2 regions of the Streptomyces sp. NPDC057697 genome follow, and region 1 is predicted to be linked to the other one. Evidence: riboswitches for the same ligand, from Rfam matches in the RefSeq annotation. Region 1 holds a riboswitch; the other holds the start of a gene.

Region 1 (6,273 bases):
CGACCCACGGAAGCAGGCACCTCATGAACACCACCGCGCCCGAGATCCACCGCGGCCTCGCCGGAGTCGTCGTCGACACCACCGGGATCTCCACCGTCATCCAGGAGACCAACTCCCTCACCTACCGCGGCTACCCGGTCCAGGACCTCGCGGCCCGCCGCTCCTTCGAGGAGGTCGCCCACGTCCTCTGGTACGGCGAACTCCCCGGCGAGGCACAGCTCCGCGACTTCCGCGCCCGCGAACGCGCCCTGCGCCCCCTGGACCGCACCACGCTGGAACTGCTGGGCAAGCTGCCCGAGACCTGCCACCCGATGGACGTGCTGCGCACGGCCGTCAGCTTCCTCGGCGCCGAGGACCCCACCGAGGACGACGGCACCCCCGCCGCCAACCGCGCCAAGTCCCTGACCCTGCTGGCGAAGCTGCCCACCGTCGTGGCGGCGGACCAGCGCCGCCGCCGGGGACTGGACCCCATCCCCCCGGACCCCGGCCTCGGATACGCGGAGAACTTCTTCCACATGTGCTTCGGCAACGTGCCCGCCCCGGACGTGGTCCGCTGCTTCGAGATCTCCCTCGTGCTGTACGCCGAACACAGCTTCAACGCCTCGACGTTCACCGCGCGCGTGGTCACCTCCACCCTCTCCGACCTCTACAGCGCGGTCACCGCGGCCATCGGCGCGCTCAAGGGCCCTCTGCACGGCGGCGCCAACGAGGCCGTGATGCACACGCTGCTGGAGATCGGCGACCCGGAGCGCGCCGAGGAATGGCTGGCCGACGCGCTGGCGTCCGGACGGAAGATCATGGGCTTCGGCCACCGCGTCTACAAGCACGGCGACTCCCGGGTCCCGATCATGCAGGACGCCCTGGACCGGCTGGTGGAGCGCGCCGGCGACCCCGACGCGGCCCGGCTCGCCGCCCTCCACGCGGCCCTGCGGCATGCCATGGCCGACCGCAAGGGCATCCATCCCAACCTGGACTACCCGGCCGGCCTCGCCTACCACCTCATGGGCTTCGACATCCCGGTCTTCACACCGATCTTCGTGATGAGCCGCATCGTCGGCTGGACCGCGCACATCACGGAGCAGCTCGCCCACAACGCCCTGATCCGCCCGCTGGCCTCGTACGACGGTCCGGGCCGGCGGGCGGTGCCGGGCGCTGCGTAGGACTGCTCCTACCGATCACGCCGGGGGCGCCGGCGTGATCACCTCTCAGAAGTCCCAGTCGTCATCGGCGGTCTCCTCCGCCTTGCCCATGACGTACGAGGAGCCGGAGCCCGAGAAGAAGTCGTGGTTCTCGTCCGCGCCCGGCGAGAGCGCCGCCAGGATCTCCGGGTTGACCCCGGTGGCGTCCGCGCCGAAGCGCGCCGGGTAACCGAGGTTCATCAGCGCCTTGTCGGCGTTGTAGCGGACGAAGACGGCCACGTCGTCCATCAGCCCGAGAGGCTCGTACAGGTCGCCCGAGTACCGGAGTTCCAGCTGGTACAGCTCCTCCAGCAGGTCGTGGGTGAACTTCCGCATCTCCTCCCGCCCGGCCGGGTCCAGCTTCTCCAGGCCGCGCTGGTACTTGTAGCCGGAGTAGTAGCCGTGCACCGCCTTGTCGCGCAGGATCAGCCGGATCATGTCCGCCGTGTTGGTGAGCAGGGCATGGGTGGAGAAGTGCAGGGGGAGGTAGAAGCCGGCGTACAGCAGCAGCGACGACAGCAGCGTGGAGGCGACCTTCCGCTTCAGCGGGTCGTCGCCGTAGTAGTGCTTCAGGACGGTCTTGCAGCGCTGCTGGAGGACGTCGTTGTCCACGGCCCAGCGGTAGGCGTCGTCGATCTCCGGGGTGCCGGCGAGCGTCGAGAACACCGAGGAGTAGCTGCGGGCGTGGACCGCCTGCATGAAGGCGATGTTGGTGTACACCGCCTCCTCGTGCTCGGTGCGCGCGTCCTGGATCTGGACGATCTCGCCGACCGTCGCCTGCACGGTGTCGAGCATGGTCAGCCCGGTGAACACCCGCATGGTCAGGGTGCGTTCCTCGGCGCTCAGCCGCTGCTGCCAGGCGTTCACGTCGTTGGAGAGCGGGACCTTCTCGGGCAGCCAGAAGTTGGCCGTGAGACGGTTCCAGACCTCCAGGTCCTTCTCGTCGGTGACGCGGTTCCAGTTGACCGGACGCAACCGGGCGGCCGGGTCGTGGCGGTAGGAGGGAGGGGTGACCGAGGTGTCGGTCACGGGGGCGGGGGTGGTGGTCATCGCTGGTGCCTCGGGTTCGCGGACGGGGGCGGTCACAGGGTGCAGGACAGGCAGTTCTCGATCTCGGTGCCTTCCAGGGCCTCCTGGCGCAGCCGGATGTAGTAGAGGGTCTTGATGCCCTTGCGCCAGGCGTGGATCTGCGCCTTGTTCAGATCGCGGGTGGTGGCCGTGTCCCGGAAGAAGAGCGTGCAGCTCAGCCCCTGGTCGACATGGCGGGTGGCCGCCGCGTACGTGTCGATGATCTTCTCGTAGCCGATCTCGTACGCGTCCTGGAAGTACTCCAGGTTGTCGTTGTCCATGTGCGGCGCCGGGTAGTAGACGCGGCCGAGCTTGCCCTCCTTGCGGATCTCCACCTTGGAGGCGATCGGGTGGATGGAGGGGGTCGAGTCGTTGATGTAGCTGATGGACCCGGTGGGCGGCACGGCCTGGAGGTACTGGTTGTAGATGCCGTGCTCCCGCACGGACCGCTTCAGTTCACGCCAGTCGTCCTGGGTGGGCAGGTGGGTCCCCGCGTCGGCGAACAGCTTCCGCACCCGCTCGGTGGCCGGCTCCCACACCTGCTCGGTGTACTTGTCGAAGTAGGAGCCGTCGGCGTACGCGGTCTTCTCGAAGCCGTCGAAGGCGGTGCCGCGTTCGATCGCGATGCGGTTGGAGGCGTGCAGGGCGTGGAAGGCGACCGCGTAGAAGTACATGTTCGTGAAGTCGACACCCTCCTCGCTCCCGTAGTGGATGCGCTGCGAGGCGAGGTAGCCGTGCAGGTTCATCTGGCCGAGGCCGATGGAGTGGGAGAGGTCGTTGCCATGCGCCACGGACGGCACGGCGTCGATGTTCGACTGGTCGGAGACGGACGTCAGGCCGCGCACCGCCGTCTCGACGGTGGCGCCGAGGTCCGGAGAGGCCATGGCGGCGGCGATGTTGAGCGACCCCAGGTTGCAGGAGATGTCCCGGCCGACCTTCTCGTAACCGAGCGAGGCGTCGTACGTGCTGGCTGTGTTGACCTGGAGGATCTCCGAGCACAGGTTGGACATGTTGATCCAGCCGGGCACCGGGTTGGCCCGGTTCACCGTGTCCTCGAACAGCAGGTACGGGTAGCCGGACTCGAACTGCAGCTCCGCGATCGTCTTGAAGAACTCGCGGGCGCCGAGCCTGGTCGTGCGGATGCGCGGATTGGCGACCATCTCGTCGTAGTGCTCGCTCACCGACAGATCGGCCAGCGGCCTGCCGTACTCCCGCTCGACGTCGTACGGCGAGAACAGGTGCATGTCCTCGTTGCGCTTGGCGAGTTCGAAGGTGATGTCCGGGACGACGACACCGAGCGAGAGGGTCTTGATCCGGATCTTCTCGTCCGCGTTCTCCCGCTTGGTGTCCAGGAACCGCATGATGTCCGGGTGGTGCGCGTGCAGATAGACCGCGCCCGCGCCCTGCCGCGCACCGAGCTGGTTGGCGTAGGAGAAGGAGTCCTCCAGGAGCTTCATCACGGGAACGACACCGGACGACTGGTTCTCGATCTTCTTGATCGGCGCGCCCTGCTCGCGCAGGTTCGTCAGCAGCAGGGCCACTCCGCCGCCCCGCTTGGAGAGCTGGAGGGCGGAGTTGACGCCGCGGCCGATGGACTCCAGGTTGTCCTCGACCCGCAGGAGGAAGCAGGAGACCAGCTCGCCGCGCTGGGCCTTGCCCGCGTTGAGGAAGGTCGGGGTGGCGGGCTGGAAGCGGCCGGTCATCATCTCGTCCACCAGCCGGGAGGCCAGGGCCTCGTCCCCCGCGCCGAGGAACAGCGCGGTCGCGACGACCCGGTCCTCGTACCGCTCCAGGTAGCGGGAGCCGTCGAAGGTCTTGAGGGTGTACGACGTGTAGTACTTGAACGCGCCGAGGAAGGTGCGGAAGCGGTGCTCGTGGGCGTACGCCTGCCGGTACGCCTCCTCCACGAACTCCCACCGGTAGCGCCGGATCGGCTCCCGTTCGTAGTAGTCGTTCTCGATGAGGTGGTCGATCTTCTCCTTGAGCGAGTCGAACACCACCGTGTGGGGATCGACGTGCTGGAGGAAGTACTGACGGACGGCCTCGCGGTCCTTGTCGAACTGGATCGCGCCGTCGCAGTCGTAGATGTTCAGCATGGCGTTCAGCGCGTGGTAGTCCTTGCGCGTGCCGATCGGCTCGCGCGGGGCCGCGGGGGCCGTGACCGGCGTGGTGAAGGTGTTCATGCTGCCTGTCGCTCCGTCGTCGATGAGTGTCGTGTCCAAAATTCCCGCAGCCCTTCCCGTACGGCGCGGACATCTCGTTCCGTGCCCAGCAGTTCGAATCGGTACAGCTCCGGGACCCGGCACTTCGCCGAGATCACCCGGCCGGCCAGGCAGTAGTCGGCGCCGAAGTTGGTGTTGCCGGAGGCGATGACCCCGCACAGCAGCGCCCGGTTGGCCTCGACGTTCAGAAAGCGGATCACCTGTCTGGGGACCGCGCCGGCTCGTTCACCGCCGCCGTAGGTCGGTGTGATCAGCACATACGGTTCGGTCACCTGCGGCGTGCCCTCGTGGCGCGGACGCAGGGGGATGCGTGTGGCCGGCAGGTCCAGCTTCTCCACGAAGCGTCTGGTGTTCTCCGAGACGCTGGAGAAATAAACGAGTTCGCTCATGGGTCGCCGTCTCCTCTCGCTCGTTCCCGTCTCTGCCCGAGGACCGGGAGGGAGGAGCGGTGCGGCGCGTACGGCTGGGGACCGGGGGGCCGTGGAACGGTACGCCTCACCCGGGGCCGTGCGTATGCCACCCGGCCCTCCCTCGGGGCCTCGGAGCGCGCGCACCGCTGTCCGGTGTGCGCACCGGTGGCAGGTCTTCGGACTCACGGGCGCGTCTCGTGTCGTTCGAGACTCCTACTGGCCGTCGCTTCCCGGGCCCGATGTGTCGGGCCCAGTGCGTATGACGGCGGTCGTTCCCGCTCACCGCTGCGGGGCAGTCCCGGTCTTTCACCGGGTTCCCTCTTGCGACGCCGAGCACAGCAGTGCCCGGCGAACCACCAGCACCGCCAACACTACATCTGGATGGCCGTGTGCGCGCACACCCCAGATGTTGTGTCGCTGGCGAAAGTTAGGTATACCTAAGTCCTGCTTCGGTCGACGGGGGCGGTGCCGCCTGCTCGCGGGACATTCCGCCCCGACGACGGCACGCGCACGGCGGACGCGGGGCGGAGCGCGGCAGGACGAGGAGCGGCGAGGCGGGATGAGGGGCGGCGCGGAATCACGGCGAGGGGCGCGAAGCGCCGTACTCGCGCTTCACGCCCCTCGCCCGGCACGGCCGCGAGGGCCCGCCGGCCCCCGTGGCGGGTGCGGGCCCCTCAGCCCTGGTCGTAGGTGTGGAACCCCCGGCCGGTCTTCCGGCCCAGCAGACCCGCCTCCACCATCCGCCGGAGCAGTGGCGGCGGCGCGTGGAGGGGCTCGCGGAACTCCTCGTACAGCGACTCCGCGATGGAGACGACGGTGTCCAGGCCGATCAGGTCCGCCAGCTTCAGCGGGCCCATGGGATGGGCGCAGCCGTGCTCCATGCCCGCGTCGATGTCGGCGGCCGAGGCGAATCCGGACTCCGCCATCCGCACGGCGGAGAGCAGATAGGGGATGAGCAGGGCGTTGACGACGAAGCCCGCCCGGTCCTGGGAGCGGATGACCGTCTTTTCGAGTGCGCTGGTGGCGAAGGCCTCGATCGTGGCGGTCGTCGCGGCCGAGGTGTGCAGCGAGGGGACCACCTCGACCAGTGGCAGGACCGGGACGGGATTGAAGAAGTGCAGCCCCACGACCCGGTCCGCGCGGCCGGTCGCCATGCCCAGCCGCATGATCGGCAGCGAGGAGGTGTTGGTGGCGAGGATGGCAGCGGGGTCCTCGGCAATCTTGTCGAGGGCGGCGAAGACCTCGGTCTTGGCATCCGCGTTCTCGACGACCGCCTCGATGACGAGCTGCCGGTCGGCGAGAACGTCCAGGCCGCCGGTGAACACCGTCCGGGCGAGCGCGTCCCGGGCCGCCTCCCGTTCCAGTCTTCCGCGCCGGACCGCCCGTTCGAGGGAC
Region 2 (6,273 bases), on a different contig from region 1:
GCTCAACCACTGCAACAGCACCTGGGCCGGCGGGGCCGTCGCCGCGGGAACGGCCAAGGCCAACGCGCTGAGCACCATGTGGAAGCTGGAGGCGCTGCGCCACGCGCTCGGTGACCGCCCCATCACCGTCAACAGCGGCTTCCGCTCCACGTCCTGCAACAGCGCGGTCGGCGGGGCGTCGAACAGCCGCCATCTGTACGGGGACGCGGCGGACCTGGGCGGGATCGCCTTCTGCACCCTGGCCAAGGAGGCCCGCAACCACGGCTTCAACGGCATCCTCGGTCCGGGCTACCCGGACCACAACGACCACGTCCATGTGAACCAGGGCCCCAGCCACTTCTGGTCCGCCCCCAACTGCGGCATCTGACACGGCAGGCGGGGCCCGCCGGAGCAGGCGGGCCCCGCCCCCGCCTCCCGCACAGGACGGCCGGCGGCCCCGTCAGGCCACGTCGACCATCGCGCCCGGTCCGCGGAAGGTGCGGCGGTACGCGTTCGGCGTGGTGCCCAGGGAGCGGACGAACTGGTGGCGCAGCGCGGCGGCGGTCCCGAAACCGGTGCGCCCGGCGATCGTCTCCACCGTGTCGTCCGAGGTCTCCAGCAGATGCTGGGCCAGGAGCACCCGCTGGCGCAGCAGCCAGCGGTACGGAGTGGTCCCGGTCTCCTGCTGGAAGCGGCGGGCGAAGGTGCGCGGCGACATGTGGGCCTGCGCGGCGAGCTGCTCGACGGTCATCTCCCGGTCCAGGTGGCGCTCCATCCAGACGAGCGTCTCGCCGACGGTGTCGCAGGGCGTCCGGGGGAGCGGCCGCTCGATGTACTGCGCCTGGCCGCCGTCCCGGTGCGGCGGCACCACCATGCGGCGGGCGATCGCGTTGGCGGCGTCGGGTCCGTACGCCTGCCGGACCAGGTGCAGGCAGGCGTCGATCCCGGCGGCCGTGCCCGCCGAGGTGATGACCTGGCCCTCGTCCACGTACAGCACATCGGGTTCCACGACGGCCCGCGGATAGCGGCGGGCCAGCTCCGCGGCATGGCGCCAGTGCGTGGTGCAGCGGCGCCCGTCGAGCAGCCCGGCCGCGCCGAGCACGTACGCGCCGGAGCAGACGCTCAGCACCCGCGCGCCCCGGTCCACCGCCCGGCGCAGGGCGCCGAGCACCTCCTCGGGGTACTCCCGGTCCATGAAGTGGCTGCCGGCCGGCACGGCGATGAGGTCGGCCTCCTCCAGGCGGTCGAGGCCGTGCGGGGTGCTGATGGTGAACCCCGCGTGGGTCCGCAGCACCGGGCCCTCGGCGGAGACCACGGCGAAGTCATGGACCGGGAGTCCCTCGTCGCTGCGGTCGAGCCCGAATACCTCGCACAGCACACCGAGTTCGAAGGGGTGGACCTCGTCGAGCAGCAGGGCGGCGACATTCTTCAGCATGGAGCCAGTGTGGCAGTAATTCGATGGTCCATGACAGTCCTGCCACTGCCGCGATCGCTCCGCGCGGACGAGAGTGGAGCCATGAACACATTCCAGAACGTCCTGGGCATCACCGTGCTGATCGCCCTCTTCCTGCTGCCCACCCTCGTCGGATTCGCCCGCGAGCGCCGCATCGACCGCGAGCTGCGTGCCGCGGAACGCGCCCGGAGCGACGAACCCCCACGAACGGCGGACGCCGCGCAGCCGGTCACGGCTGCGCGGCGCCCCTACCTCAGAAGCTGGGCCAGGATCTAGAAGTCGTCGTCGAAGGCGACCGAGCCCTCCACCGCCACCTGGTAGGCGGACGGCCGGCGCTCGAAGAAGTTCGTCAGCTCCTGCACGCCCTGGAGCTCCATGAAGGAGAACGGGTTCTCGGAGCCGTAGACCGCCGGGAAGCCCAGCCGGGTCAGCCGCTGGTCGGCGACGCACTCCAGGTACTGCCGCATCGACTCGGTGTTCATGCCGGGCAGGCCGTCACCGCACAGATCGCGGCCGAACTGCAGCTCCGCGGCCACGGCCTCCTTCAGCATGTCGGTGACCTGCTGCTGGAGCTCGTCGTCGAAGAGGTCCGGCTCCTCCTTGCGGACGGTGTCCACGACCTCGAACGCGAAGTTCATGTGCATCGTCTCGTCACGGAAGACCCAGTTGGTGCCCGTGGCGAGACCGTGCAGCAGACCCCGCGAGCGGAACCAGTAGACGTAGGCGAAGGCGCCGTAGAAGAACAGCCCCTCGATGCACGCCGCGAAGCAGATCAGGTTCAGCAGGAAGCGGCGGCGGTCGGCCTTCGTCTCCAGCCGGTCGATCTTCTCGACCGAGTCCATCCACTTGAAGCAGAACTGCGCCTTCTCACGGATCGAGGGGATCTCCTCGACCGCGTCGAACGCGGCGGCCCGGTCGTCCGGGTCGGGCAGATAGGTGTCCAGCAGCGTCAGATAGAACTGGACGTGCACGGCCTCCTCGAAGAGCTGCCGCGACAGGTACAGCCGCGCCTCCGGGGAGTTGATGTGCTTGTACAGCGTCAGCACGAGGTTGTTGGAGACGATCGAGTCGCCCGTCGCGAAGAACGCGACCAGCCGGCCGATCATGTGCTGCTCACCGGGGGACAGCTTGGCGAGGTCGGCGACGTCGGAGTGCAGGTCGACCTCCTCCACCGTCCAGGTGTTCTTGATCGCGTCGCGGTAGCGCTCGTAGAAGTCCGGGTAGCGCATCGGCCGCAGCGTCAGTTCGAACCCCGGGTCGAGCAGGTTCTTGTTCTCGGATGTGCTCATTACTGGCAGGCCTCGCAGGACTCGGGGTTTTCGAGGGAGCAGGCGATCGCGTCCGCGTCGGGCGCCGACGCCTGCTGTACGGGAATGGGGGCGGCGGCCGCGGCCTGGCCGGAGGCGGCACGGGCGATCCGGGTCGCCGGGCGCGAGCGCAGGTAGTACGTCGTCTTCAGCCCCTGCTTCCAGGCGTACGCGTACATCGAGGAGAGCTTGCCGATCGTCGGCGTCTCCAGGAACAGGTTCAGCGACTGGCTCTGGTCCAGGAACGGCGTACGGGCCGCCGCCATGTCGATCAGGCCGCGCTGCGGGATCTCCCACGCCGTGCGGTACAGCGCCCGCACGTCCTCCGGGATCCAGGCGAAGCCCTGCACCGAGCCGCTCGCCTCGCGCAGCGCCTCACGGGTCCGCGCGTCCCAGACGCCGAGCTTCTTCAGCTCGTCCACCAGATACGCGTTGACCTGGAGGAACTCACCGCTGAGCGTCTCGCGCTTGAAGAGGTTGGAGACCTGCGGCTCGATGCACTCGTAGACCCCCGCGATCGAGGCGATCGTCGCCGTCGGCGCGATGGCGAGCAGCAGCGAGTTGCGCATCCCGCTCTTCGCGACCCGGGCGCGCAGGGCGTCCCAGCGCTCCGGCCAGTTCAGCTCGGTGCTGTAGTGGTCCGGGTGCAGCACTCCGCGCGCGGCGCGGGTCTGCTCCCAGGCGGGCAGCGGACCCGACCGCTCGGCGAGCTCGCAGGACGCCTCGTAGGCCGCGAGCATGATCCGTTCGGAGATCTTCGTGGAGAGCGCGCGGGCCGCGGGGGAGTCGAACGGCAGCCGCAGCTGGAAGAAGACGTCCTGGAGGCCCATGGCGCCCAGGCCCACCGGGCGCCACTTCGCGTTGGAGCGGCCGGCCTGCTCGGTCGGGTAGAAGTTGATGTCGACGACCCGGTCCAGGAAGGTCACGGCGGTGCGGACGGTGGCGTCCAGCCGCTCCCAGTCGATGTCGCCGCCGGACACGAACGCGCCGAGGTTGACCGACCCCAGGTTGCAGACGGCCGTCTCCCCGTCGTCGGTGACTTCGAGGATCTCGGTGCACAGGTTCGACGAGTGGACCACGCTGCCCGGCTCGGCGGTCTGGTTGGCGGTCCGGTTGGAGGCGTCCTTGAACGTCATCCAGCCCTGGCCGGTCTGCGCGAGGGTGCGCATCATCCGGCCGTACAGCTCGCGGGCCGGGAGCGACTTGCGGGCCAGGCCCTTCGCCTCGGCGGCCCGGTACGCGGCGTCGAACTCGTCGCCCCACAGGTCGACCAGGCCGGGCACGTCGGCGGGCGAGAACAGCGACCAGTCGCCGTCCGCGTCGACCCGGCGCATGAACTCGTCCGGGATCCAGTGCGCCAGGTTGAGGTTGTGCGTACGCCGCTGGTCCTCGCCCGTGTTGTCGCGCAGCTCCAGGAACTCCTCGATGTCCGCGTGCCAGGTCTCCAGGTAGACGGCGGCGGCGCCCTTGCGGCGGCCCCCCTGGTTGACCGCGGCGACCGAGGCGTCGAGCGTCTTGAGGAACGGCACGATGCCGTTGGAGTGCCCGTTGGTGCCGCGGATCAGCGAACCGCGGGAGCGGATGCGGGAGTACGACAGACCGATGCCGCCCGCGTGCTTCGAGAGCCGCGCCACCTGGTGGTAGCGGTCGTAGATCGAGTCGAGCTCGTCCAGCGGGGAGTCCAGCAGGTAGCAGGAGGACATCTGCGGGTGCCGGGTGCCGGAGTTGAAGAGCGTGGGGGAGGAGGGCAGGTAGTCGAGTCGGCTCATCAGCCCGTACAGCGCCGCCACCTCGTCCACCGCGCGCTGCGAGTCGTCCTCGGCGAGCCCGGCCGCGACGCGCAGCATGAAGTGCTGGGGCGTCTCGATGACCTGACGGGTGTGCGGGTGGCGCAGCAGATAGCGGCTGTGCAGCGTCCGCAGCCCGAAGTAGCCGAAGCGGTCGTCCGCGCCGTCGGCGAGCGCACGCTCCACCAGCGCGTCCAGCGCGGCCGCGTGCCGGGCCACGAACTCGGCGGTACGGTCCGCGATCAGGCCCTCGCGGTGCCCCACGGCGACCGAGGCGGAGAAGGAGACCGCGCCCTGGCCGGCCGCCTCGTCCGCGATGGCGAGGGTCAGGAGCCGGGCGGCGAGCCGGGAGTAGGCCGGGTCCTCGGAGATCAGACCCGCGGCGGCCTCGGTGGCCAGCGCGCGCAGCTCGGCCTCGTCCGCCCGCGCGCTGCGGCCGCGCAGCGCGGCGGCGGCGACCCGGCCGGGGTCGGTGTCGGGCAGATCGGCGGTGAGGGCGGTCAGGGTGCGCAGCAGCGCGGTCCCCGGTCCGTCCTGTACGGCTGCCTCGGACTCGGCTGCTGCGGACTCGGCGACTGAAGCCGGATCGGCTGGCGCGATGGTCACGTGGTGCTCTCCCTCGCTCGGCTCGGGGCCGGCGGGGGATCGTGGCAGCCGGGCGGACACGCACCCGGGGCAGGGCAGCACTCCGCACGGCGTCCACCGGCCCAACCGCGAGGCCCGGACGTCTGGCATCCGGTTCGGTCGAGCCGGATGCGCTGCCGGCAGGTCGTCGGACTGACTCGGGGGTGCACAAAAGCGCACTGAATACACCGTTGCGGGACAGTTCCGGATTCTCACCGGATTCCCCTGCGGCGACAGCGAGGACGAGCATACATGTGGGGGCTGCCTGATGAGGCAGCCCCCACATGTTGTGTCGCGCCCGTCGGAGCGGGCCCACAGAATGAGCCGTACGGCCCTTTCCGGGGCCGTGGGGCCGGATCACGCCGACGGCCCGCCGCGCCCCGCTGGAGGAGGCTCGACGGGCCGTCGACGGGCCGTTGGCGCGGGCCTCAGTGGCCGCCCGGCGCCCCTGCCGTGGCCGGCGGGAGCTCCGCGCTGACACCCGGGTCGCCCGCGTCGGCCGTGTAGTCGGCCGGGGAGGTCTCGTCGGTCCCGGCGGGCGCCTTCACGGCGTTCAGGACGAAGGTGAGCACCACCGTCACGACCACGTTCAGCACGAACGCGGTGAGGCCGATGTAGCCGATCTCGCCGATGCCAGGGATCTCCTTGGACGATCCGCCGAAGTGCGCCTGGGTCGGGCTGGCGACCCCGTACGCGGCCACCGTCCCGTACACCATGCCGACCGCCCAGCCCGCGAGCAGCGCCCAGCGGTGGAACCAGCGGGTGAACAGGCCGCCGACCAGGGCCGGCATCGTCTGGAGGATCCAGATGCCGCCGAGCAGCTGGAAGTTGATCGCGACCGTCTTGTCCATGGTGAGGACGAAGGCCAGCGCGCCGACCTTGACCAGCAGCGACACCAGCTTGGAGACCTTGGTCTCCTGCTCCGGGGTCGCGTCCGGCCTCAGGAAGTCCTTGTAGATGTTGCGGGTGAAGAGGTTCGCCGCGGCGATCGACATGATCGCGGCGGGCACCAGCGCGCCGATGCCGATGGCGGCGAACGCGACGCCCGCGAACCAGTCCGGGAACATGTCCTCGAACAGCTGCGGGATGGCCAGCTGTCCGTTGTCCACCTTGATCCCGGCGG

The links. A riboswitch is a leader RNA that binds a small molecule or an ion and turns the genes downstream of it on or off. The one in region 1 is predicted to bind cobalamin.
Region 2: it holds a riboswitch for cobalamin, as region 1 does, so the genes downstream of both, ACFVFH_RS08585 (ribonucleoside-diphosphate reductase subunit alpha) here and nrdI (class Ib ribonucleoside-diphosphate reductase assembly flavoprotein NrdI) in region 1, are expected to answer to the same signal.

What each region holds. Positions count from the first base shown of each region.
Region 1 is NZ_JBHVJA010000012.1:81,941-88,213, forward strand. It holds gene prpB (methylisocitrate lyase) at 1-27, shown strand, start outside; gene ACFVFH_RS27345 (bifunctional 2-methylcitrate synthase/citrate synthase) at 24-1,160, shown strand; gene nrdF (class 1b ribonucleoside-diphosphate reductase subunit beta) at 1,206-2,228, opposite strand; gene nrdE (class 1b ribonucleoside-diphosphate reductase subunit alpha) at 2,261-4,429, opposite strand; gene nrdI (class Ib ribonucleoside-diphosphate reductase assembly flavoprotein NrdI) at 4,426-4,857, opposite strand; cobalamin riboswitch at 5,028-5,251, opposite strand; gene ACFVFH_RS27365 (3-hydroxybutyryl-CoA dehydrogenase) at 5,553-6,273, opposite strand, start outside.
Region 2 is NZ_JBHVJA010000002.1:801,273-807,545, forward strand. It holds gene ACFVFH_RS08565 (D-Ala-D-Ala carboxypeptidase family metallohydrolase) at 1-367, shown strand, start outside; gene ACFVFH_RS08570 (GlxA family transcriptional regulator) at 440-1,414, opposite strand; gene ACFVFH_RS08575 (hypothetical protein) at 1,496-1,708, shown strand; gene ACFVFH_RS08580 (ribonucleotide-diphosphate reductase subunit beta) at 1,705-2,721, opposite strand; gene ACFVFH_RS08585 (ribonucleoside-diphosphate reductase subunit alpha) at 2,721-5,132, opposite strand; cobalamin riboswitch at 5,272-5,413, opposite strand; gene mctP (monocarboxylate uptake permease MctP) at 5,579-6,273, opposite strand, start outside.